One region of the Clostridium sp. HMP27 genome, then DNA from elsewhere that is predicted to be linked to it. Evidence: riboswitches for the same ligand, from Rfam matches in the RefSeq annotation. Region 1 holds a riboswitch; each other region holds the start of a gene.
What was found. Region 1 has a riboswitch for cobalamin ahead of DP68_RS12035 (cobyric acid synthase). Riboswitches for the same ligand answer to the same signal wherever they lie in the genome.

Region 1 (6,389 bases):
ACATTAAAATTCCTGAGATCCTTGCAGGTATTAAATTAAATAAATCATCCACCTTAGCTGGAAAAAATCCTATATGCAAAAACCTTTCATTCATATATCCAAGCATTGAATCCATAGTGTTTATTCCCTTATACATCATGGCTAATGGCGCTCCCCCTATCATTGCATAAAAAAGAGGAGCAATTATTCCATCAGAGGCATTTTCAGCTACGGTCTCCACATCTGCTCTGATTATTTCTTCTTCACTTAGCTCATTTGTATCTCTGCCAACTATGTAGGAAAGTTTTAGTCTAGCATCCTTTATATCGCCCATCTTCAATGAATCATATACCTTTTTCGCCTCATTACCTAAGGATTTACAAGCAATCGTAGTCCATAATATAAATATATTTAAAATGTGATAAACCCAAAAATTATCTCTAACTATGTAAAGTATCAAAAATGGAATTATAAAACTGATACAAGCTACAATTAAAACGATAATTCCTCCAAATGTCTTCAATGCTTTATTGGTTTTGCATATTTTTCTTCCTTTGCTCTCTAAAGCCCTTATAAGCTTTCCTATGTATATGACCGGATGAGGAAACCAATATGGGTCTCCTATTATCCAATCAATTATTACTGCCAAAGTTAAATCTATTAAATGTATCATTTAAAAACTCCTATTTTTTAAGTCCCATTATTTCATATATCTTATCCATGTCAAGACTTCTTCTTACTATGTCTGCCAGCATATCTAAGTTCTTTTCTCTTATATTCTCATAGTCCTTAGATTTTTTAAGTTCTATTCCTTTTTTAGCTCTTAATTTATTTATAAGCTTTTCTCTAAACTCAACTCCATCGAATACACCATGTATATAAGTCCCAAATATATTTTTTTCTTTATTTACTGCTCCATCTAATCTTTCTTGAGCTTCTCCATTGCAATCATATATACTAAACATTGGTTTTGCATTTTCCCCATAAGTACAAATACCCATGTGAATTTCATAACCATATATGTCACATTCATGTCCTTTAGCCTTAACTCTTGTAGTAACCTTTTCCTTTTCAAACACTGTGTCTACATCTAAAAGTCCCATACCCTTTGTTTCTTCACAATTAGATTCTACTCCATAAGGATCTTCCAATATATTCCCAAGCATTTGATATCCTCCACAAATACCCATAAGCATTCCTTGTTTAGAATAGTTTTTTATAATTTCTTCAAGACCAGTTTCTCTTAATTTAAGTAAATCTTCTATGGTGTTTTTTGTTCCTGGAATTATTAAGAGGTCTGGATTTCCAAACTCTTCTTTTGAAGTTATGTATCTTACTGAAACATCTTCCTCAAGCTTTAACGCATCAAAATCTGTAAAGTTTGAAATATGAGGAAGTTTTATAATTGCTATATCTATGTCATTAGTTTTTTCCTTATTAAATGTTGTTGCGCCATCTTCATCCTCTAAATCTAATGTAAAGTATGGCACAGTTCCGATGCAAGGTCTATGTATTATATCTTCAAGCATTGTAATTCCTGGTTTTAATATATCTATATCTCCGCGGAACTTATTTATTATTGTTCCCTTCACTCTATTCTTCTCATCATCACTTAGTAAAAGAAGTGTTCCTGCCAGTGATGCAAATACACCACCCTTATCTATATCGCCTACCAGAAGCACTGGTGCATCTACCATTTCTGCAAGACCCATGTTTACTATGTCTCTTTCTCTTAAATTTATTTCAGCTGGGCTTCCTGCGCCTTCAATTACTATTATCTCAAATTTCTTTTCTATTTCTTCAAATTGTTCCTTTAACTTTTCTGCAAATTGAAGTTTCATATTATGGTATTCCATAGCAGTGCTGTTTCCATATACCTTACCATTGAATACGATTTGACACTTTTTATCACTAGATGGTTTTAAAAGTATAGGATTCATGTACACTTCTGGTTCCAATCCTGCTGCATACGCCTGAAGTACCTGAGCTCTTCCCATTTCCTTACCATCATGAGTTATATATGAATTTAACGCCATATTTTGTGATTTGTATGGACATACACTATATCCATCTTGTTTAAATATTCTGCATAATGCTGTTACTAGTATACTTTTTCCAACAGTGGAGCCTGTCCCCTGTAACATTATCTTTGGCATAAAGACACTTCCCTTCAGTTATCTATTATCTATTTTAAATTCATTTATTAATTTAATTTTCATTAATTTTTAATTATCAATGGTTAGTTTTATGGACAAAGCTAACCATTGATAGTTTGATAGGAGATTTATTTTAAATTTCTAGGAGTTTTATAAATAAGAAAAACAGCAGACTTTCGCCTGCTGTTATCAACAAATAAAAAAACCGGGCAAAGCCGGATTTTATCAAACATATTTGTGATCTTTCCCGCCGAAAGCTCTTAAAAGTACACAGGCAGGTTTCCTGGCTTATGAATCACTCTTACCCTTCCCTTCCCCTTTATTAAAGAGTGGATATGAAAGGCTCGTCATCACTTACAGTAGCGGGGGCTGCCGCGGAATTTAACCGCATTCCCTTTTCACCTAATTTTAAATAGGCACCTGAATACATAATATTCAATTGACGATATAATCTTACTACTATATATACTATATGTCAAGATAATAAAGCTATAAATAATTAACTACAGTCATTATTAATATTGAAGCAATATAAGTTAAGTTTATTAATACAAAATTTTTAACTGCTAAAACAAATGTCTTGCTTTTCACTGGCTGGTTATAAAATAATTTTATATTTTTATTTATTGGAATTAAAGTAAAGAGTGTCAATAAAGAAGTTACTGGCAAAATACTTAATATTACTAATATTATTATATCTAAATAGCTGATATAATATAAAACTTTGAATAATTTCAATGCAGATTTTTTCCCTATATAATATGGAAGTGTAAATCTTTTGTTCATGATATCTTCTTCAACATCACAAATATTATTAGCAAGCATTATGTTTGCAATTCCATTTATAGATGGTATACAAACTAAAAATATATAAACCACTTCAAATATATTTATGTTAATGTTTAATATACTATTTTGATACATTATCGTTACAATATTCTCATTATATATATGAATATATATAGATAAAAATGTAATTATAAATCCCATAAATATTCCTGAAAAAACTTCTCCTAAAGGCATTCCGGAAATTGGAATAGGCCCAAATGTATATAAAATGCCCGCTATAAAGGAAACAATACCTATAAGTAAAACAATAACATTTGTGTTAAGGGTTAATGTTATTCCAGCTGCAGTTGCAATTATTAATAAAGTAAATATTATGGATACTGCTGTAGATTGTTTTATATTGTATTTTTCAATTGCATTTTTTGCTTTATAATCATATTCCTCATTTGTATGTGCTTTTTTATAGTCACAGTAATTATTAATGGCAGTGGTAGCCATATCAAAGGTTATTAATGACATAAACATAATTATAAAATTTTTCAAATTAAAACTATCATATTTATATATAGAATAAATTGTACCTAATGTAAATGGTATTACACTTGCAGCCTTTGTTTGAATCTCTACAAATCCTAAGAAACCTTTTAATGTCACTCTTCATTCCCCCTAGCTAGTTCATCATCTTAAACTCCTCATTTATAAGTTTAAAATTATTCTTTAATCCATTAGTTATATATACTTCTTTGTTTTTAGTTACAAAAATAGCTTCTATTCCTTTAGTCTCATTAACAAACTTCATTCCACCATTTAGCCCCTTTGAAAATACTGTGGTAGAAAGTGCATCTCCATCTATTGATTTATCGCTTACTATAGTTACTCCTGCAATTTCATTATTATATGGATATCCATTAAATGGGCTTAAAATATGATGATACCTTTTCCCATCTCTTTCTATAAATCTTTCGTATATACCCGATGTGACAATAGATTTATTTTTAACATCAATGGTACCAATAATTTTCCCTCTTACTTCAAATGGATTTTGAATACCTATTTTCCATGGCTGTCCGTCAATCTTACTGCCCAATGCAAATACATTTCCCCCTAAATCTATAATCGCGCTCTTTACTCCATTTTGTTTAAGTATATCTACAACTTCGTCTGCAGTATATCCCTTTGCAATGCCACCTAAATCGATATTCATTCCTGGATTTTTTAAAAAGATAGACTTATCTTCATTTATTTTAACATCTTTATACCCTACAAGTTTTAATTTATCACTTATTTCTAATTCAGTTGGCACCTTGGCTTCTGGAAGTCCAATACTCCAAAGCTTTACAATTGGCCCTATAGTTATGTCAAAGCTTCCCTGTGATAACTTGGAGTATTCCAATCCCTTTTTTATTATTATATATGTATCATCCTTGACTTTTAAAGGAGATTTCCCAGCAAAACTATTTAACCTCTGAAGTTCTGTACCTTGTTTATTTATACTTACCTCATTCTCAATTTCTTTTATTCTGTCAAATGCCTTAGTAATTATACTTTCATCTTTTTTATCGTATAATGAAATTTTTACTACTGTACCCATAAAAAAATCAGTTTTACTTATGGGTGAACTGTATTTAGTGGAGCCTTCTCTACTGCACGCCACGGTAGTTATAGTAACTATAATTGATATTAATGTCAAATATAACTTTTTTATATTAAACATTTTATAATATCCTCCTTATATATTCTCTAAATAAAAGACCCTAGGTTTTTAACCTAAGGTCTTTATATATAATTATTTCATACATTTTATTATTTAGCAAAATTAACTTTTAATACTGCTGTATCACCTTTTTTTGCATTTTCAAGTAATTCTGTAGAAAGCTTCTTAAAATTTTCTACGGAGTGAGTTGCACCAGCTACAGTATCAACTTTAGCAGGATCTTGTTTTTCAACTAATGCAGCAGCTAAATCTTTAGTATATTTAGCTGGACCTATTTTAACCTTTGCTTCCATATTCTTGTTATATTCTGCATCTTCGCTCTTTAACTTTCCTTCTTTATTAGTATAGTCAAATTTTGCTACAGAAATCTTTCCGTCTTTTACTTCTATTTCAACGAATGGTTTCCATCCCTTATCATCAAAATCTGAAGCTTCTGCCTTATACTTTCCATCCTTTAAAGCCACTGCTTTTTCTTCAGTTTCAAAAGTAACCTTTAATACTGAAGTATCACCCTTTTTAGCGTTTTCAAGTAATCCTGTGGAAAGTTTCTTAAAGTTTTCTACGGAATGAGTTGCACCAGCTATAGTATCAACTTTAGCAGGATCTTGCTTTTCAATTAATGCAGCAGCTAATTCTTTAGTGTATTTAGCTGGACCTGTCTTAACCTTAGCTTCCATGTTCTTATTATATTCTGCATCTTCACTCTTTAATTTTCCATCTTTATTAGCATAGTCAAATTTAGCTACAGCAATTTTTCCACCCTTTACTTCCACTTCAACAAATGGCTTCCATCCTCTTTCATCAAAATCTGAAGCTTCTGCCTTATATTTTCCATCCTTTAAAGCCGCTTGAGTTGTTTCATTTGATGAAGCAGGTTTTGTTTCCTCCCTCTTCTGACATCCCACAAATAAACTTGTACATACGATACTTAAAGCAAGTACTCCTGACAACCATCTTCTCTTCATTCAATTCTTCCCCCTTAATAATTAAGCTAATAACTTCATGAAGTTTGTTAAATAACAAACCTACCATTAAAACCTTTACAATGAAATTATACACAAATATATAAGTTTTTGCTAGTATATTTTTCAATATTATAACTATTTCTATTTATATTTACTATCAAAACAAATTTACGCATCCACAAATTCACATATGAACATATATTTACTCTTGATATTACATAATATATTATTGTATCATATATATATAGTTAAGAATGTGGACATATTCTTAATTTAGATATAAAATTTATTTATAAGGGTAATTAATTATGAATATATTAAAGAGGTGATTAAATGTCGACCAATACAAAAATACTGATTTTAGGTGCTGGGTATAGTGGTGTACATGTAGCAAAAAAACTGGCAAAAAAGTATAAAAAAGATAATTCTGTAGAAATAACATTAATTGATAAAAATCCTTTTCATACTTTAATGACAGAACTTCATGAAGTTGCAGGAGGAAGAGTTCATCCTGAATCAGTTCAAATTGAACTTAGCAAGATTTTTAGTAGGACAAAGGTTAATGTAGTTACAGATTATATAGAAAATGTAAATACTGATCAAAAGGTTGTAACTACTACTTATAGCAAATATGAATATGATTATCTTGTAATAGGTACTGGTTCAGAACCTGCATTCTTTGGAGTGCCAGGAGTAAAGGAAAATGGATTTACGCTTTGGTCATTTGAAGATGCAATAAAAATAAGAAGTCACATTCAATCAATGTTTGAAAAAGCTTCAAAGGAA
Region 2 (5,910 bases), on a different contig from region 1:
GGATACTTACTTAGGAAAAGAAGTTCATTCTTTTCTTCAGGCATTTAAATCGAAGCCAGTATACTATATTACACTAAATCCAAATATTGGTTCAGTGATAGAAAGAGAAAGAAGGCGTAATAAAACAGGATATACAACCTGGGATGTTAAACCTCTTCATGAAGTACTGATAAATGAAAATCCAAAAGTAGGACTTTGGCTAGATTCATCCAATATGACTCCTGAAGAAACTGTAGAAGAGATTATAAAACGTGCAGAATCCGAGGCGCGTATTATGTAATGAGCTAGGAGTGGTGAAATGATGAATAGAATTTATGTAGAAAAATTCCTATCAGACGAAGATTTTAAACATTATTTTATTTTAGTTTCTAATGAAAAAGTAATGGCAATGGTTACAGAAAGAGCAATTCCATTGGATGAAGCAAGAAGTAACTTTAAACTATTATTAGAGAGGAATAAAAGACATAAAGCTTTTGGAAGCTTTAAGGTTTTTGAAACAACCACAAATAACTTTATAGGTTTATCAATGTTGAAGATAAATGAAGATGACTTAAGTGAAGCAGAACTTGGATATTTATTACTTCCTGAATTTTGGAGAAAGGGATATGGAAGTGAAATTGCAAAAATGCAGCTAAATAAGGCCAAAGAATTAAAAGTATTACATCGAATTACAGCAATAATAGATCCTAATAATATAGCATCAAAAAAGATATTGTTAAGTAATGGTTTTATTTCAGAAAAAATATGTGAAATTGATGGGCTGCCGGGAGAAATACTTAGTAAAACTATATGATAGTGTATTTAATAATAAAATAACCTCAACCATAGAAAACATCTTCCAATGATGTAGGGTGCTTTTTTATGTGCTATATCTTGAGTGCCACCAACATGACAAGCTTATATAAAGGTATGAGGCAAGCATCGTAATAGAGCCTGTCCCATACCTTTTTAGACTAATGGCAGAGAGGAATATTTTAAATACCATTAACCATATTAGTAAAATATTTTGGTGGGATATATCCTTTTTTTATTCCTTCTGTAACTAGCAAATATGTAGCTGTGGTATCAAATCTAGCATCGTGAAAGCTTCCTGTTTCGTTAAAAAGTTTTTTGCTTAAGGTATCTATATGAGAATTTTCTATATTAAGAAACCTTAAAGCTTCTTCAAGTTTAGGTGCTTTAATAGCGTCATGATTATTTTTAAAATTACATATATTTTTGTAATAATTCATAGTGCAAAATATATGTTTATAATTAAAGTCTTCTCCACATCCTTCTAATTCAGAAGTCAAAAAATTTATATCAAAATTAACATTATGACCTATGATAACATCCGCAGTTTGAAAGTCTACTAGAAATTCTTCAAGACAATCCTCAAAATATCTACCATTACTTAATTCGTATAACTTTTCAATGCTAAAACCATGAACTTTTTCTGCACTTGGCTCTACATACTCCACGGTGAAGAAAATATTTTTACCAATAGTTTTGGTTGGTTTTAAACTGGTGTCAACGAAAATATAGCTGAGCTGACATATGCTGCCTGGTCTTAAACCTGTTGTTTCTGTATCGAAAAATATCATTTTCATATTTGAAAATCCTCCTAGAGTTGTTTCATTATATATTATAGTAAAGTGTAGAGGAAGTGACAAGAGTATAGAATCTTCGTGGGTGTAATCATATAAGGCTAAAAATCTACATATATGATATAATATTTAAAATAATTAATGGGCTAGAATAGGGGGAGATTAAATGAAATATAAGATTCGGCAGAAAGTTTTTAGTTTTGCAGATAATTTTATAATCAAGGATGAAAGTGACAGACCTTGGTTTGTTGTAAAAGGAAAATTCTTTTCAATTGGAGATAAATTAGCTATAGAAGATCTAGATGGCAATCAGTTATTTTATATTGAACAAAATCTATTTAAGCTGTTACCGGAATATCATATTTTTCAAAGTAATATACAAGTAGCGAAGGTGAAAAAGGAGCTTACCTTTTTTAAACCAAAGTTTTCTATAGAAAGTAAGTTTGGAGAATATGAAGTGAATGGAGATATTTTTTCCTATAGCTTTCAAGTAATAAAAAACAAAAGAATAGTTGCAACTGTTAATAAAAAGTGGTTTACTTTTGCAGATACCTACGGAGTAAACATTATTGATGAAGAAAATCATCCATTCCTATTGACGTTGGTTATTGTAATTGACCAGGTTGTTCATGATAAAAGTAATAGTAACAATTCTAATTAATTTAAATATTTACAGTAGTACATAATATGAATTTTATACTATAATATATAAATCAAGGTTATCAAAACAAAAGGGGGGCTTTTTATGTCAAGAGTATATAATTTTTCTGCAGGTCCGGCTGTATTACCAGAGAAGGTACTTAAAGAAGCAGCAGAGGAAATGTTAGATTATAATGGCACTGGTATGTCAGTTATGGAGATGAGTCATCGTTCTAAGGCTTTTGAAAAGATTATTGGAGATGCTGAAAAGTGTTTAAGAGATCTAATGAACATACCTGATAATTATAAAGTGTTATTTCTTCAAGGTGGAGGACATCAGCAATTTGCAATGATTCCAATGAATTTGATGAAAAATAAGGTTGCAGACTACATTAATACAGGTCAATGGGCAAAAAGGGCGATGTTAGAAGCAAAAATATATGGAAAAGTTAATCTTATAGCTTCTTCAGAAGATAAGAATTACTCATACATACCTGATTTAAAAGAGTTAAAGATTTCTGATGATTCAGATTATGTGTATATATGTCATAACAATACAATTTATGGAACTAAATATAATCAATTGCCAGATACAGGAGATAAGATACTAGTTGCGGATATGTCCTCAGATATTTTATCTGAACCAATAGATGTAACTAAATATGGTCTTATATTTGCAGGAGCTCAAAAGAACATAGGTCCTGCAGGCGTTGTTATAGTAATAATTCGCGAGGATTTAATTACTGAGGATGTACTACCGGGAACTCCAACTATGTTGAAATACAAGACTCATGTAGATAATAATTCATTATATAATACTCCACCAGCATATGGAATATATATATGTGGGAAAGTGTTTAAATGGCTTGAAAATAAGGGTGGACTAGAAGCAATGAAGAAAATTAATGAAGAAAAGGCTGCAATACTTTATGAATATCTTGATTCAAGCAGCATGTTTAAAGGAACAGTTGTAAAGAAGGATCGTTCATTAATGAATGTACCTTTTATAACTGGATCGGATGAATTGGATGCTAAGTTTGTAAAGGAAGCTAAAGCAGCTGGATTTGAAAACTTAAAAGGACATAGAACTGTCGGAGGAATGAGAGCAAGTATATATAATGCTATGCCAATAGAAGGTGTAAAAGCTTTAGTTCAATTTATGAAAAAATTTGAAGAAGAGAATAAGAAATAAGTTATATGTAAGTTATAAATTGAAAAATTAAAATTTGTACTTTCATAATACAAAGCAATATTTAGAAGTTAAAAGCTAGTCGTTATATAACGACTAGCTTTTTTAGATAAAGTTATTATTTGTTTTACGCCATTATTGTATATAAATAAGCTTATATAATTTAAGCATATTTGTGATAAAATGTAGGAGTTGTTAAAAATATTATGGGAAAAATGTTGAAATATTGCAGAAATGAGGTTAAACTTATAGAGAAATGAGAAAATATGTTATAAAGTACTAATAAATGTTATTTGTAAATAAAGCATTAGTTTGATAGATAATAAATTATGTATTAATCCTAATGTTTAAGGATGACAGTTTTAAATAATTAATTGAATAATTTTAAAATAGGTTCAATAGATAAGTAATTTATTGAGTATAAGAGAATCTGGGTGAAAATCCCACATGGTCTCGCCGCTGTAAGAGAATAGTTTTTTCAATTGCCACTGGATAGCTCTGGGAAGGGTGAAAAAGCGTTGACGCTCAAGTCAGAATACCTGCCTATTTTAAGCTGCCAAAAACTCTACGAGAAATAGAGGGAGGGGATTGAAATGATTCATGTAGATTTTCAATAAATAGCCATTTAACCATTAGGTTAAAGGGTTATTTGTCATGGGATTTTTAGAGTTAAGATTTTCAAAAAAGGGGAGCAATAAAATGAAATTTTTTAATAATTTAGGTGTAAAGAAAAAACTTAATATGGTATTTACAATAATATGTATTTTCATACTTTTAATTGGTGCGCAAGGAGTATTTAGTTCTGCAAAAATAAGTAAAAGCGCAAATAACATGTATAGCAATAACTTAATATCTATCAAAAATTTGGAGGAAACAAAGGGGAATTTAAATGAGATTAGAGCTAATATTCTTAGAATTGTTTATGAGAGGGATAGGTCAAAATTAAATGAACAAATAAAAACTATAGATGATTTAACAAATAAAGATATACTATTAGAACAAGAATATCAAGCTTTACCTGAAATATCAGAGGAAGAAGAAAGAAATTATGCTGACTATAAAAATGATTTAGAAAAATATAGAGAAGCAAGAGGTAAAGTTATAGAACTTGCCCAAGCTAATAATTATGATGAAGCAGTTAAATTATATAATTCAGCTGTATCACCAATAACAGATAGTATGTTTGAAAAGATAAAAAAGTGCGTTGAAATAAATGAAAGTTTAGCAAAGCAGGATAACATAGATAACATAGCTCAATTTAACAAAGTTAGAAATACCACTTTAATTTATACACTAATAGCATTTTTAATAATAATTTTTATTGCATATGTAATAGTAAAAAATATAATGAATCCATTGAATAAGATAAAGAATTTGGCACAAAGATTATCAAACTATGATTTAACAGAGCCAATTGATATTACAAGGAAGGATGAGTTCGGACAAACAGGTGTAGCTTTAAATACAGCACAGGAAAATGTAAGTAACTTAGTAAAAGTAATTATGGAAAATTCACAGGATATAAGTGCCTCTTCTGAAGAACTTTCGGCTACTGTTGAAGAATTAGCAACAAAGGCAGAAACTATTGATGAAGCAGTAGATAGCATTGCTGCAGTTATGCAAGAGTCTAGTGCTACATCACAGCAAATAAGTGCATCTGCACAAGAAGTAGATTCAAGTATTAATGTACTTTCTTCTAAAGCTATGGAAGGGAGCAGTAATGCAAATAACTTTAAAGAAAGAGCTAAAGAAGTTAAAAATAAAAGTCAGCAAGCTATAGAGGAAACTCGAAGGATATATATTGAAAAACAAAAGAATATGCTGAAGGCTATAGAAGACGGAAAGGTAGTAGATAGCATAAAAGTTATGGCAGATACTATAGGAAGTATAGCAGGACAAACTAATCTTCTTGCGTTAAATGCCGCTATAGAAGCAGCAAGAGCTGGAGAGCAAGGAAGAGGTTTTGCAGTAGTGGCAGAAGAGGTAAGAAAACTTGCAGAGCAATCAGCACAAGCGGTAATAAATATTCAAGATACTATTTCTAAAGTTCAGCAGGCATTTAAAAGTAGTATTGATACAGGCAGCGATATATTAGAATTTATTAATAAACAGGTTCAGGAGCAATTTATGCCTATGGACAAACTGGTGATCAATATTATAACGACTCGGATTTTGTAAGCAAAATGTCTGAAGAAATTGCAGCTATGGCAGAAGAAATTACCGCCACAGTAGAGCAAGTCAGTGAAGCAGTATTGAATATGGCACATGCCTCACAAAAATCAAGTTCAGAAGCAGAAACGATAAAGATAAGTATGGATGAAAATACAAAAGCTATAGATCAAGTAGCAATAACAGCACAAAGTCAAGCAGAACTTGCTCAAAGATTAAATGAAATAGTTCAAAAGTTTAAGATTTAGGCAACTTGAAGTTATATATTGTAAGAGTTACAAATAAAGTCGATGAGAATATTGGATTAAATAAGATATAAAGTAAAAA
Region 3 (6,389 bases), on a different contig from region 1:
GCTAGAGCCGGTGAACAAGGTAAGGGATTTGCCGTGGTCGCTGGTGAAGTAAAGAAATTAGCTGAGATAACTAGAAAAAGCACAAAGGATATATCTAACTTAATACATGGAATTCAAAATGAAACAAAAAAAGTATTAATTAATTCTGATAAATCTAACTCAGTTATTTCAAAGGGAGTTAAAGCTTCAAGTGATGCTATAGAAAAAGTAGAAAAAAGCTTGTCTACTATAGCTCAAGTTGAAGAAGAAGTACTACAAGTTATGAATATTGTATCTACTCAAAAAGAGCATATTGAAACTATGACTAAGGAAATACTTAACGTTGATAACATCCTAAAGACTACCACCAACTCAATAATTGACCACATAGCCCAAGCCAGCGTAGTTGATAATCAACTTCATAAAACAGGGGTTAAGCTCGACTCTTATAGTCAAAAGCTTATTCAAGAAAATAAAATTAACATCAAAGAATAAAAATAAAATTATGTCTTTTTCTATATATTTTAAAAACCACGTCGTATATAACTTCAACGTGGTTTTTAATTATTTATTAACGTTATTTTTTCCTATGAAGCTTTCTTCATTTCCGCTTCCTTAACACTCAACTTTTTAAACACTCCAAAAGGCTTCCCTACAGGTAAAAACTCCCTGCCAAAGTGAGGGTTTAAAACTGCTGCTGCTGAGCCGTAAAAAGATACCAATGCAATAAGCAGCTCTGAATATGCTGCTAACATATGAGTAAATTCATGAGCTATGCCAAAAGAGGAAAGCGTTAATCCTAAAAATAAGAAGTCAATCAAAAAGAATACGGTAAATAATACCTTATGTGTTTCCATTGCTCCAATTGTCATAAAGATAGTAAATATTAGATATCCCAAATAGGCAAAGCCAATCTGTTTTGGATCTACACCCGCCTTTAAAGTTTGCCCAAATACCCCGGCATTTATCATCCATGAAGCGCCAACTGCAAGCCAGAAAAATCCATATGCCCCAAAGGCTGTTGTTCCAAAAACATTTTGTCTCTTTGAATCATTAAAACATGCAAATAACTGTGCAAATCCTCCTAGAAAAATAGCCCATGGCAAAGCATAAGATACACCCTCTGTTAACCCCAGCTTTTGAGAAGAAGCTACAATTGTTACCATAGCAAGTCCAAATAATCCCAACGCTGACGGATCTGCGTTTACAATCTTTACATTTTGTGTTTGAGTATTCATTTAGTTCCTCCTAATATGTTTACAAAAAATTAATAAATTCCTAATATAAAATATCAGATTTTACTAAGCTTGTCAAAGGTTTTATTAACAATATATTAAGTACCCTATAAATATTGGTATCCTATTGTATAAAATAAATGCTGATTGGAAGCTAGTTAAGTCTTACAAAAAACATTTAATAAAAAGCCTGGCTACTCAAACCAGGCTTTTATTTTACTTATTTATTATTTTATTAATTATATCTATCCTTGAATTTCCTAAAACGCTAGATATCTTTACAGACATTACATCATCCTTATAAATTCTATCTTTATTAGCGTTAATAAGCTTTATTAACTTTTCTTCAAATGGATCATGCTCAATTAATCCTTCTAAGTATGAATCTACCAAATCCTTTATACATGTTGCTAATTCCCTTGGGTTTTTATAAGTTAGTCTCATAGTTAAACTCCTTTAATTTTATATGTTTTTTTAAATATTATAACATTATTTTAATATTTGAATACTGAAAATTTACTCATATAAGCCCAAAAACTTATTTTAAAAAATTATTTAATTAAATCCTACAAATTCACAAAGAACACCAATACTAGTATTGGTGTTCTTTTAACTTATATATTGTACTTATCTTCAATCTATCCTATAACAATTCTTTTCTTAATTGTTCCCCTGATTTTGGTGATAAATATGAAAATGGAATATCTAATACTGTACGCGCTCCTGATTGACCTTCTTTGGACATTCTATAAGCTGCTCTTGCATAAGCTACTAGCACACTAGAAGTAAACTGTGGATTACTTCCAAGATCTAAACTAAGTTCCATTCTCTGCTTAGTATTCTCTCCGGTTACACCTGTACGAATAACAAATCCACCGTGAGGTATCCCGCTATGATTCTCCTTTAAATCTTCTTCAGTTATAAAATTCACTGTAGTATTATAATCTGAGAAATAATTTGGCATGTTTTTAATTTCATTTTTTATTTGCTCCAAATCGGCACCTTCCTCAGGCACTACATAACAAACTCTTTCATGTTTTTCTCTTGTTGAAAATTCAGGATTTTCTCCTGTACGAACTCTTTCAATAGCAGATTCAACAGGTATAGTATATTGAATACCATCCTTAACACCAGCTACTCTTCTTATTGCATCTGAATGACCTTGACTTACTCCCTTGCCCCAGAAAGTATAGTCTTTTCCAACTGGAAGTATTGATTGACCTAAAAGTCGGCTTAGTGAAAATACTCCTGGATCCCAGCCAACGGATATAAGTCCAATAGTACCAGCTCTTTTTGTTACTTCATCTAGCCTATTAAAATATTCTGGTATTCTAGCATGAGTATCAAAGCTATCTACGGTATTAAATGTTGCTGCAATCTCTGGAGCCTGCTCTGGTAAATCTGTTGCAGATCCTCCACAAAGAATCATAACATCAATTTTGTCCTTATAATTTTCCATTTCTGAAATATGTACCATTTTTGAATTTGACTGCAATTTGTCAGGATTTCTTCTTGTGAAAATAGCCTCTAATTCAAAATCTGAGTTTTGTTTTAAAGATAATTCTACACCTTTTCCAAGGTTTCCATAACCTACAATACCTATTCTAATCTTATTATTCATATTATACCTGGCGTGCAAAGCCAGTCGCCCCTCCTTTATGTGTCTACTTAAAATTTAATAAAGCTTTAACACTTTATCTTGTGGTAATTTTATCACAATTATTTTTGTTTTACTATATCTTTAATTTAAAATTTTCTTATGATAACTTTTTAATAAATTCTGTTTAAACGTTAAACTATACTACTTCCTCATCTTCTATCATCTTTTCTTGTCTAAGCTGTCCACATCCTCCCTTAATGTCCTTCCCAAAATTGTGGAATATCTCGCAATCTATTTTGTTTTTTAGTTTATTATAAAAGTTTGTTACATCACTTTCTTGTGGCGCAATCAGTCCTTCTATATTATTATCATTATACGCTGAAATTATAAGTTTTAATGGCTTATCTGCTAGCAGCCCCTCTAATCTTTTTACATCCTCGTCAGTATCATTTATACCTTTAAATATCATATATCTTATTCTGGTCTTTATGTTGAATGTTTCTGCATATTCAACTGCTGCTTCAATTATAGAATTTATGTCATATTTTAAGGTAACTGGCATTATATTTTTACGTGTATCATTTGACGATGCATGTAATGATAAGTTAAGTCTAATCTTAACATCACTATCTTTAAAATCATTTATCAATCTTCGGATTCTCGGTGCTAAACCTACTGTTGCAATTTCAAAACTGCTTATTTTATATTTGTTATATATGCTAATTATGGCATCTCTAACATTTTCATAATTCATAAAAGGTTCACCCATTCCTGCAAAAACAACCGCATCTATTGGCAGTAACTTCGCTTCTTTGCAGTAATCAACACAAACACCTACCTGTTCAGTTATTTCAAGCGAGGTAAGATTTCTTACCAAGCCTTGTTTTCCTGTTGCGCAGAAAAAACACCCCTGGGTACAACCCACTTGAGAAGAGACACATACTGTACTATGATAAGTAAGTTTTAATTCCTTATCATACATATATAAAGTTTCAATAGTATTACCGTCTTTCATTCTTAATAAATATTTTATAGAATTGTCACAACTTACAAGCTTTTTAATAACCTTCATATCCATCACCTCATTAAATTTTTTAAACAAAAAGAAAAAAATTCTTGAATACAAATATTTGTATTCAAGAATTTTGCCATCATTCTTAATATAGCCTCTTAAATCTAAGATGCAATAATGAAAAAGGCAGGTCTCCTGGCTTACGGACTAACGATACTTTTTCCTTCCCGGTGTAATCCAGTGGATTATAAAAGTTCTACCGTTTACAGTGGTGGGACCGCTGAGGCTTATACCTCATTCCCTATTCTCCCTTTCGGGCACCTTTTTACATGTTTTATATTGTTATTTCATATCATACATTAATTACATAAAACATTATAGCTTATAGTTCTTAACTTTGCAACTTGCAATATAAATTGATAAAATTAAATATACTATTTATCAAGCAGTCAGGCCTTGTTAAGCTTTATAAGTTATGAGAGGCTTTAGACTTGCAACAACTTTTATCATGTCTTCATTTAACATATCTTCTATAACTTTCTCAATACTTTTATATGCCTCTGGAGCTTCCTCGTATATAATACTTCTATCGCTATATATTAAATTGCTTCCTAAAAGTTTTTCTCTCACAGACTTATTAGGATATACATGTTCAAGCCTTTCTTTGCAGGAAAGTCTATTCCAACGCCTTCCGGCTCCATGCGCAACTGAAAAAGCATATTCCAAAGAGTTAGCTTGTGGCTTAACAATATACGAATTAGAGCCTCTAGTACCTGCAATTACAACACACCCTACATCTGCAGGCGCTGCACCTTTTCTATGAACATAAAGTTTTTCTCCATTAAGTTCCTTAATAGCTATTGAATTATGGGTACTATCTAAAAGCTTATGCCCATCCTTTGCACCAATTGTACTTAAAAGCCTATATGCAATTAATTCTCTATTAAGCGCCCCAAACTCTACTGCACTATTATGCTCCTTAAAGTATTCAATATAACCTTCACTATTTTCTCTAAGTCCCTCTTGACAAGAATACTCCCCAATATATTTCCTTAATATATACTCCCCATAACCTCTTGATCCACTATGAACTAAAAGATATATGTATCCTTTATTTATATCTAACTCATCTAATAAGTCTTGATCATACACTTTATCAATTTGCTGAAACTCTGCAAAATGATTTCCAGATCCAATAGTTCCAAGAGCCTCCTTCATAGGCAAATGAATCTCTTCAGTTAAATGGGATATATCTATACTTTCAAGTCCATTTAATCTCTCAAGTTTTCCTCTAACTTTATCAAATTTAAACTTGCCCTTGTTTATATTTGTTGAAAACAAAGCCATACCGCATCCAATATCATTACCAATTAAATGAGGATAAATTACTTCCTTCGTGACAAAACTAGCTCCCACTGGAGTCTTACCAATATGAAGATCAGGTAGTCCAACAGCTTTTACTACTCCATCAAGCTCTGCTACTTTCTTAAGTTGATCAATAGCGTTACTTTCCATCCACGACTTTTCACTTTTTATTACTTTAACTATATTATCCATAAATACTCCTTTAATTATAATGTATTTATTTTATGTTTTATTTTCTCATCTTAGGCTATTTTTAATTCTTATTTATGCCATATTACGCATTATTAATCTCTTCACTTCCATTATGATAAGCTTGAAAAGCTAAAAAAATGGCATTCCACTTATCTTCTGAAACAAAATTTATTAATAAGCCTCCATCCTGCCAACTATTATCAGGATCCTCTTGAAATTGATTTATTTCTTGATTCATATGAATAGAATGTATACCATCACTTGGAGTGAAATGAAAGTATTTATCTTTACTACCCTCAGGTCCCCACCGCCTTCCAAAAACATACAAAATAGTTTCTGGATTTTCAAGAACTTTATGTGTAATGTTACGAATCTTTTCATTTAAATCATTATCAGGACCAGGAAGCACATCCGGCAACGGCTGCATATTTTTTATATGGAGTAAATTCCCACGAATATAGTCAAGACCGTAGTCTTTCTTTATATTTGGACCAATTGGATAAAATCCAAAAGGTATTTCTGATAGTTTGGCCGTAAGTTCATTCTCAAAGTCATCATCAATATAATAAAGCAAATCATAAGGATACGTTTCAGATTTTATATTTATGGCAATTCTAAAGTGTATTCCATCAGCAATGACATGTATATGAAAATGAGGACTATCTCCCTTTATTGCAGTAGTTTCTAGAATTGTACATTTCAACAAACCATAACTTATATCCATAATTTTCATCTCCTTACTTGCATATCATATACTTATTGTTTATAAAAATATCAAAAGCTATGTAAGTAAAGTGATAAATTTGTTTTTTGATAATATACTCTCTAATAATTTTTCAAAAAATATAAAAAGCCTGGTGGGTAACCAGGCTGAAATTATCGGGTTTGGTGGAGGCGAGCGGTGTCGAACCGCTGTCCGAAAGTAGTAACTCCTGAGCATCTCCGAGTGCAGATAGTGTTTTAAAATTCCCTAGGTTTAACGCCCACTAACAGGCTTTAAACTTCA
Region 4 (6,389 bases), on a different contig from region 1:
GACTCGAACTCGTTTTACCACCGTGAAATGGTGGTGTCTTATCCGCTTGACCAAGGGGCCTTATTTTAGTAAATTCATGGAGCTTGCAATAGGAATCGAACCCCCAACCTGCTGATTACAAGTCAGCTGCTCTACCGTTGAGCCATGCCAGCATAATTATGGCGACCCAGAAGGGACTCGAACCCTCGACCTCCGGCGTGACAGGCCGGCACTCTAACCAACTGAGCCACTGGGCCGCAGTATCATGGTGGGAACAACAGGGATCGAACCTGTGACCCTCTGCTTGTAAGGCAGATGCTCTCCCAGCTGAGCTATGCTCCCATAAATACTTGCGTGTCGTTTAAGACAATTATTATTATATAAGCTGATATGACTTTTGTCAATAAAAAAATTAAACTTTTTTATATTTTTATAGAAACTTTCGCCAAAGCGAAATTTCTTCCTTCAGCAGTATGCATGAAGATACTTTTAATATTGAATATAAGTATGAGATTTACATTGTAGAAAACATTGAACAAGCATTAGAGCTTCTTTGTGTATCAAATCGTTTTCCTAAATGTAAATCTCATACGTGAGGTTCAGTATTAGAAAACGTCGTAATTTAATCTTCTCTAATATCTACAAAAAATTCAGTGTTATGTATACTTGCCTCTTCTAGCGTATGCATATCATTCATTATACATAAAGCAGATTCTATTACTAAAAACTCTATAGGACATCCTGAACCTTCTCCTAACCTCATATCTAAACCTAAATTTGCCTTAAGACCTATTTCATTCATTACACAAGTTGCACCTGGTTCTACTGGGATATGAGACGGAAACATAAAATCTTTTACATTGGGATTTAACTTATAAGCACACAATGCAGCTGCTGAAGATATAACCCCATCTATTACAATGGGTACTCTATTTTTGGCTGCACCTAGAAAGCATCCACATAATCCTGCTATATCAAAACCACCTACTTTTGATAAAACATCTATAGCATCACTTTTATCAGGATTATTTAATTCAATAGCCCTTTTTATTACATTTTTTTTGTTCACAAATTGTTCCTCTGTAAGCCCAGCACCTTTACCTACTATTAAATCAGAATCTATTCCAGATAGTACGCTTATAACTGCCGCACTAGTGGCAGTATTACCCATTCCTGCCTCTCCAGTACCAAATAAATCATATCCCTCACTTACATATTTATCTACCATTTCTATTCCTACTTCAATGGCTCTTATAGCTTCTTCTCTTGACATAGCCGCTTCTTTTGCCATGTTTTTAGTTCCATAAGCTATTTTTTTATTTATTATCTTAGGGTTATTAAAGTTTGCATTCACACCTATATCTACTACGCATACATCTGCTTTAGCATAATTAGATAAGACACCTATACCTGTAACACCTTTAGTATAATTATCTGTAATAATAGCTGTAAGCTCCTGAGGGCATGCACTAACTCCTTCTACTAACACTCCATTATCAGCACTCATAACTATAGTTATTTTTTTATTTATTTTATTCTTTACTTTCCCAGTAATACCAGATATCTTTATAGCCATTTTTTCTAATTCTCCTAAACTTCCTATAGGTTTACTAAGGCTGTCCATTCTCTTCCAAGCATCTTTTATCGCCTCATCATTAGCTGGTGCAATACTTTGCAATGTTTCTTTTAATAATTCCATTTCCCATTCCTCCTAAAATTTAAAAATAATAATTTACTTTTTATAATACTAATAGCACTTATTTTCAAGATCTTAACTCTTACTGCATTTTTAATATCAAGTGATTCATAGATTCAGGTGGCATATACTGGATAAAAACAAATAAGAATCATCCCAAATCAACAGGGAGATTCTTATTTTAAATATGTAATACTTATTAATATAATGGTTTAAATAACTTAAATATGTTATATCATTAAAAAATAAAATCCCTTGCAAAAGCAAGGGAATACATATACAAAGTAAGCTTATATCTTCCCTCCGAAGCATTGTAGCAATGTATTTCAGGCAGTTCTCCTGGCTTAAGTTTCTTCCTCCTCCCTCCTTCCTAGAAATATCTAGTGGATAAATGGGATTTGTCAACTCTTACAGTAGCGGGGGCTGCAGTGGCTTCTCACCACTTTCTCTTTTAAACTATATCAGCACCTAAAATAATCATATTAAATTTTTACTAACTATGCATGATTTATAGAAATTTATAATTTCATTATAAATCAGCTCATCTCAAGTTATCAGGATACTTCATGATAAAATTATAGTACAACCCTTCGTTAATTACAATGTATTTTAATGGTTATTAATTCATGCTTAATTCTTGCTTCCTGATTTTTTTAAAATTTCTCCTATTTGTTCATTAGTAAATTTATAGCTTGTATTGCAAAAGTGACACTTTAATTCCTCAGTTTTATTTTCATTATATAATTCAGTAAGGTCTTTTTCTCCTATGCTCATAAATACTCTTTCTACCTTGTCTCTTGTACAATCACACTGATATTTTGGAGTCATATTATCTAATATTTTTAAATCCATATCTTCAAATATAAACTGAAGTATTTCTTCAATACTCATTCCTTGTACTATATAATCAGTTACAGATTTCATATCCTGAAGCCTATAAGTGACTAAATCAGCGGCTAATTCATTTGCTCCTGGCATCATTTGAATAATAAATCCACCTGCCGCTTTAATACTTAAATCAGTATCTACAAGAACTCCAAGTCCAACAGCAGAAGGAGTCTGCTCGGAAACTGTAAAATAATACGCAAGATCATCCCCTACTTCTCCTGAATAAATAGGTATCTGTCCAACATAAGGCTCTCTAAGTCCCATATCCTTTATAACGGTAACCTTACCATTTATGCCTATAGCTCCTCCAACATCAAGTTTTCCTTTGCTATTTGCAGGTAAATCAACCTTAGGGTTCCCTATATATCCTTTTACGCTTGCATCAGAATAAGCAGTAACAAGAACACCCTTTGCCTCCCCGCCTCCAGATATTTGAATAGTTAAAGAATCCTTCTCTGATTTTAACATTGCACCCATTAATGTTCCTGCAGTAAGCATTCTTCCTAGTGCAGCAGCTGCTGTAGGAGCACATTCATGAATTTTTACTCCTTCATTCACAAGTTCTGTTGTAATAGCTGCAATAATTCTTATGTCACCATTACTTGCAATTGCTCTAACTAATTTATCACTCATTTTATTTCCTCCTGATTTCCTATTTTGTGAGCACATACACTATTCTTTCACTTGTAGAAGATATATCCTCATGCTCATAATTATCTAGTACCTTTGCTATTTTAAACCCAGCTTTAACAATAAGTTCTTCTAGCTCCTTCTCAGTGTATGCTCTTTCTGTATGATGTTCATCAAATCTTCTATAAAGCTCTCCTTCTTTCAAAAAGAAAGTCAAGTACATGTCCACTATATTATCTTCAAAGACATTTTCCCAAGTATAATACACGTTTTCTTCATCATAAGTAAATATATTATTTCCTAATATATTAGAAAGCTTATAATATGAATTTATATCGAATATAAAAATACCTTCATCCTTTAAATGCTTATGTACACCCTTAAAATAATTTAATATATCTTCATTTTCTGTTAAATAGTTAGTAGAATCTAAGCAGCATGTTATAAGATCAAATTGCTTATTTAGTTCCAATTCACTTATATCCTGACATACAAACTTTCCCTTTATACCTTTATTTCTAAGCTTATTTTCAGCTTCAGTAAGCATATCATCTGATAAATCCACTGCCCAAGTATTTAAGAAACCTTTGGCTATATGTTCTGTTAAATTTCCAGTTCCACAAGCCAAGTCTAAATACTCCCTTTTGGGCACATTAAACTCATTACATAAATCCAATATAATATTTGCCCATTTAAAATAATCCACATCACCTTTGATAAGATTGTCATAAATATGGGCAAATTCTTTGTAACACTCCATAACCGTTCCCCTTTATCCAATATAAATCAGCACATCTCAAAATTGAGATGTTTCATTAATAAATTTATATTATAAATTATTTTTTTGCAAGTCAATATTTTTAGGAATATTCATTTGTTTTTTTCTTCTAGTCATTATTCCACCTATTCTTCCTGTTTCCTCTGAAGTTAAGCTGCTCCATCCATATTTCTCTACCTTATCTATCAAACCCAATTCATCAGCAATTTCATATTTAATTTGTTCTCTAAGCTTTTCTGCTTCAGTAAGTTCTCTATTTGATTTTAATTTAGCCTTAATAACCTTTTTAAGTGGTGTTTTTCCCATAATAATCCCCTCCGTAAAAAAATTAATTACGTTATTTAATAGTTTTTACAGATGGGGACATATTTATTCAATTTTTCAAATCAAAATCTAATCTCTATTTAAGAAAATAATTAAGCTTAAAACCCAAAATAAAACCCCAAAACCAGCCATTACACTGATTTTAGGGCATTATTAAATACTATTTATCTTCAAATAAATGACATGCTACAAAGTGATCTTTTTCAACCTCTTTAAATACAGGTGAAACTTCACTACATACAGGCTTTGCATATTTACATCTTGGTGCAAATCTGCATCCTGGCTTTGGATTTATAGGACTTGGAACATCTCCTTCAAGCATTATTCTGCTTCTGCTTTGTTCAACTTCTGGATCAGGAATTGGAATAGCAGATAAAAGTGCTTGAGTATATGGATGTAATGGCTTTGCATATAAGTGTTCACTTGAAGCAAGCTCTACCATAGTTCCAAGGTACATAACTCCAACCCTGTCAGATATATGCTTTACCATTGAAAGATCATGAGCAATAAATAAGTAAGTAAGTCCAAGTTCATTTTGTAATTTTATAAGTAAATTTACAACCTGAGCTTGAATAGAAACGTCAAGTGCTGAAATTGGCTCATCACACACAATAAACTTTGGTTCAACAGCCAATGCTCTTGCTATACCTATTCTCTGTCTTTGCCCTCCTGAAAACTCATGAGGAAATCTTGATGCATGTTCCTTATTTAAACCTACTAGCTGTAAAAGCTCATATATTCTATTAGTTCTTTCTTTTCCCTTATGAATGCCATGTATGTCTATTCCTTCAGCAATGATATCTCCTACTGTCATTCTTGGATCTAGCGATGCATAAGGATCCTGGAAGATTATTTGTGCATTTTTAGTATATTCCTTTTTCGCTTTACCCTTTAGCTTGTGTATATCAGTGCCTTCAAATAAAACTTCTCCACCTGTAGCTCCATATAGTCCAAGTACTGTTCTTCCACAAGTTGTTTTACCACAACCTGATTCTCCAACTAGTCCTAAGGTTTCTCCCTTTTTTATATTAAAACTTACATCATCTACAGCCTTTAAAGTAGCATTTTTTCCAACTTTAAAATATTTCTTAAGATTCTTAACCTGAATTAAAACTTCTTTTTCCACCTATATTGCACCTCCTTCAAATTTTGGAGTCTCAACCTTTGGTGCAAGAGGATGCTGTAACCAACATTGTACTTCATGAGTTTCTGAAAGTTTTGTTACCTCAGGCATTTCTTCATTACAAATTTCCATACAGTAAGCACATCTTGAAGCAAACGGACAGCCTACTGGAGGCTTTAATAAGTCTGGAGGAGTTCCTGGTATTGAATATAATTCATTTTTATGTTTTGTATCAAGTCTTGGTACTGATTGTAAAAGCGCCCAAGTATACGGATGCTTTGAGTTATAAAATAATTCTTCTCTAGTACCTCTTTCAATTATCATACCTGCATACATAACCTGAATTTTAGTTGCTACACCAGCAACTACCCCTAAGTCATGAGTTATAAGTATAACTGCTGTACCAAGCTTATCCTGAAGTTCTCTTATAAGATCCATTATCTGAGCCTGAATTGTAACATCTAGCGCAGTAGTAGGTTCATCAGCTATTAGAACTTTTGGATTACAAGCAAGTGCCATGGCAATCATTGCTCTTTGTCTCATACCACCTGAAAATTCATGTGGATATTGACTTACTCTTTTATCTGCATTTGGTATATTAACTAATTTAAGCATTTTTACAGCTTCATCTAATGCTTCTTTCTTATTCATTCCTCGATGAATAATTAAGTTTTCAGCTATTTGATCTCCTATTTTCATTGTAGGATTCAAGGATGTCATAGCATCCTGGAAAATCATACTTATATCTTCTCCTCTTAAATCCCTAAGTTCTTTATCTGACATCTTTAAAACATCTTTTCCATCAAATAGTATTTGTGAACCTTCTTTTATATCTCCTGGAGGAGTAGGTATTAATCTCATTATGGATTTAGAAGTTACTGACTTACCACAACCAGATTCTCCAACTATAGCTAAGGTCTCCCCCTTATCTACATGAAAAGATACTCCTCTAACGGATTGCACTTCACCTG

Region 2: another riboswitch for cobalamin. It lies ahead of DP68_RS10875 (methyl-accepting chemotaxis protein); the one in region 1 lies ahead of DP68_RS12035 (cobyric acid synthase).
Region 3: another riboswitch for cobalamin. It lies ahead of DP68_RS00940 (radical SAM protein); the one in region 1 lies ahead of DP68_RS12035 (cobyric acid synthase).
Region 4: another riboswitch for cobalamin. It lies ahead of cobT (nicotinate-nucleotide--dimethylbenzimidazole phosphoribosyltransferase); the one in region 1 lies ahead of DP68_RS12035 (cobyric acid synthase).

Annotation. Positions count from the first base shown of each region.
Region 1 covers NZ_JMFY01000022.1:57,711-64,099, reverse strand. The annotation lists gene cbiB (adenosylcobinamide-phosphate synthase CbiB) at 1-652, opposite strand, end outside; gene DP68_RS12035 (cobyric acid synthase) at 663-2,135, opposite strand; cobalamin riboswitch at 2,391-2,574, opposite strand; gene menA (1,4-dihydroxy-2-naphthoate polyprenyltransferase) at 2,625-3,578, opposite strand; gene DP68_RS12025 (FAD:protein FMN transferase) at 3,595-4,638, opposite strand; gene DP68_RS12020 (FMN-binding protein) at 4,728-5,603, opposite strand; gene DP68_RS12015 (FAD-dependent oxidoreductase) at 5,937-6,389, shown strand, end outside.
Region 2 covers NZ_JMFY01000018.1:359,215-365,124, reverse strand. The annotation lists gene DP68_RS10900 (AAA family ATPase) at 1-280, shown strand, start outside; gene DP68_RS10895 (GNAT family N-acetyltransferase) at 299-793, shown strand; gene DP68_RS10890 (3'-5' exonuclease) at 975-1,589, opposite strand; gene DP68_RS10885 (LURP-one-related family protein) at 1,753-2,247, shown strand; gene serC (3-phosphoserine/phosphohydroxythreonine transaminase) at 2,332-3,417, shown strand; cobalamin riboswitch at 3,789-3,976, shown strand; partial or broken gene DP68_RS10875 (methyl-accepting chemotaxis protein) at 4,114-5,831, shown strand.
Region 3 covers NZ_JMFY01000001.1:199,738-206,126, reverse strand. The annotation lists gene DP68_RS00960 (methyl-accepting chemotaxis protein) at 1-474, shown strand, start outside; gene DP68_RS00955 (GPR1/FUN34/YaaH family transporter) at 567-1,217, opposite strand; gene DP68_RS00950 (TIGR04540 family protein) at 1,431-1,658, opposite strand; gene DP68_RS00945 (diaminopimelate dehydrogenase) at 1,858-2,835, opposite strand; gene DP68_RS00940 (radical SAM protein) at 3,011-3,886, opposite strand; cobalamin riboswitch at 3,994-4,166, opposite strand; gene DP68_RS00935 (RNA ligase RtcB family protein) at 4,286-5,383, opposite strand; gene DP68_RS00930 (YukJ family protein) at 5,466-6,107, opposite strand; RNA gene ssrA (transfer-messenger RNA) at 6,270-6,389, opposite strand, start outside.
Region 4 covers NZ_JMFY01000011.1:48,081-54,469, reverse strand. The annotation lists tRNA gene DP68_RS05420 (tRNA-Thr) at 78-152, opposite strand; tRNA gene DP68_RS05415 (tRNA-Asp) at 160-236, opposite strand; tRNA gene DP68_RS05410 (tRNA-Val) at 246-321, opposite strand; gene cobT (nicotinate-nucleotide--dimethylbenzimidazole phosphoribosyltransferase) at 602-1,678, opposite strand; cobalamin riboswitch at 1,987-2,162, opposite strand; gene hslO (Hsp33 family molecular chaperone HslO) at 2,306-3,196, opposite strand; gene DP68_RS05395 (class I SAM-dependent methyltransferase) at 3,216-3,953, opposite strand; gene DP68_RS05390 (small, acid-soluble spore protein, alpha/beta type) at 4,023-4,277, opposite strand; gene DP68_RS05385 (oligopeptide/dipeptide ABC transporter ATP-binding protein) at 4,456-5,421, opposite strand; gene DP68_RS05380 (ABC transporter ATP-binding protein) at 5,422-6,389, opposite strand, start outside.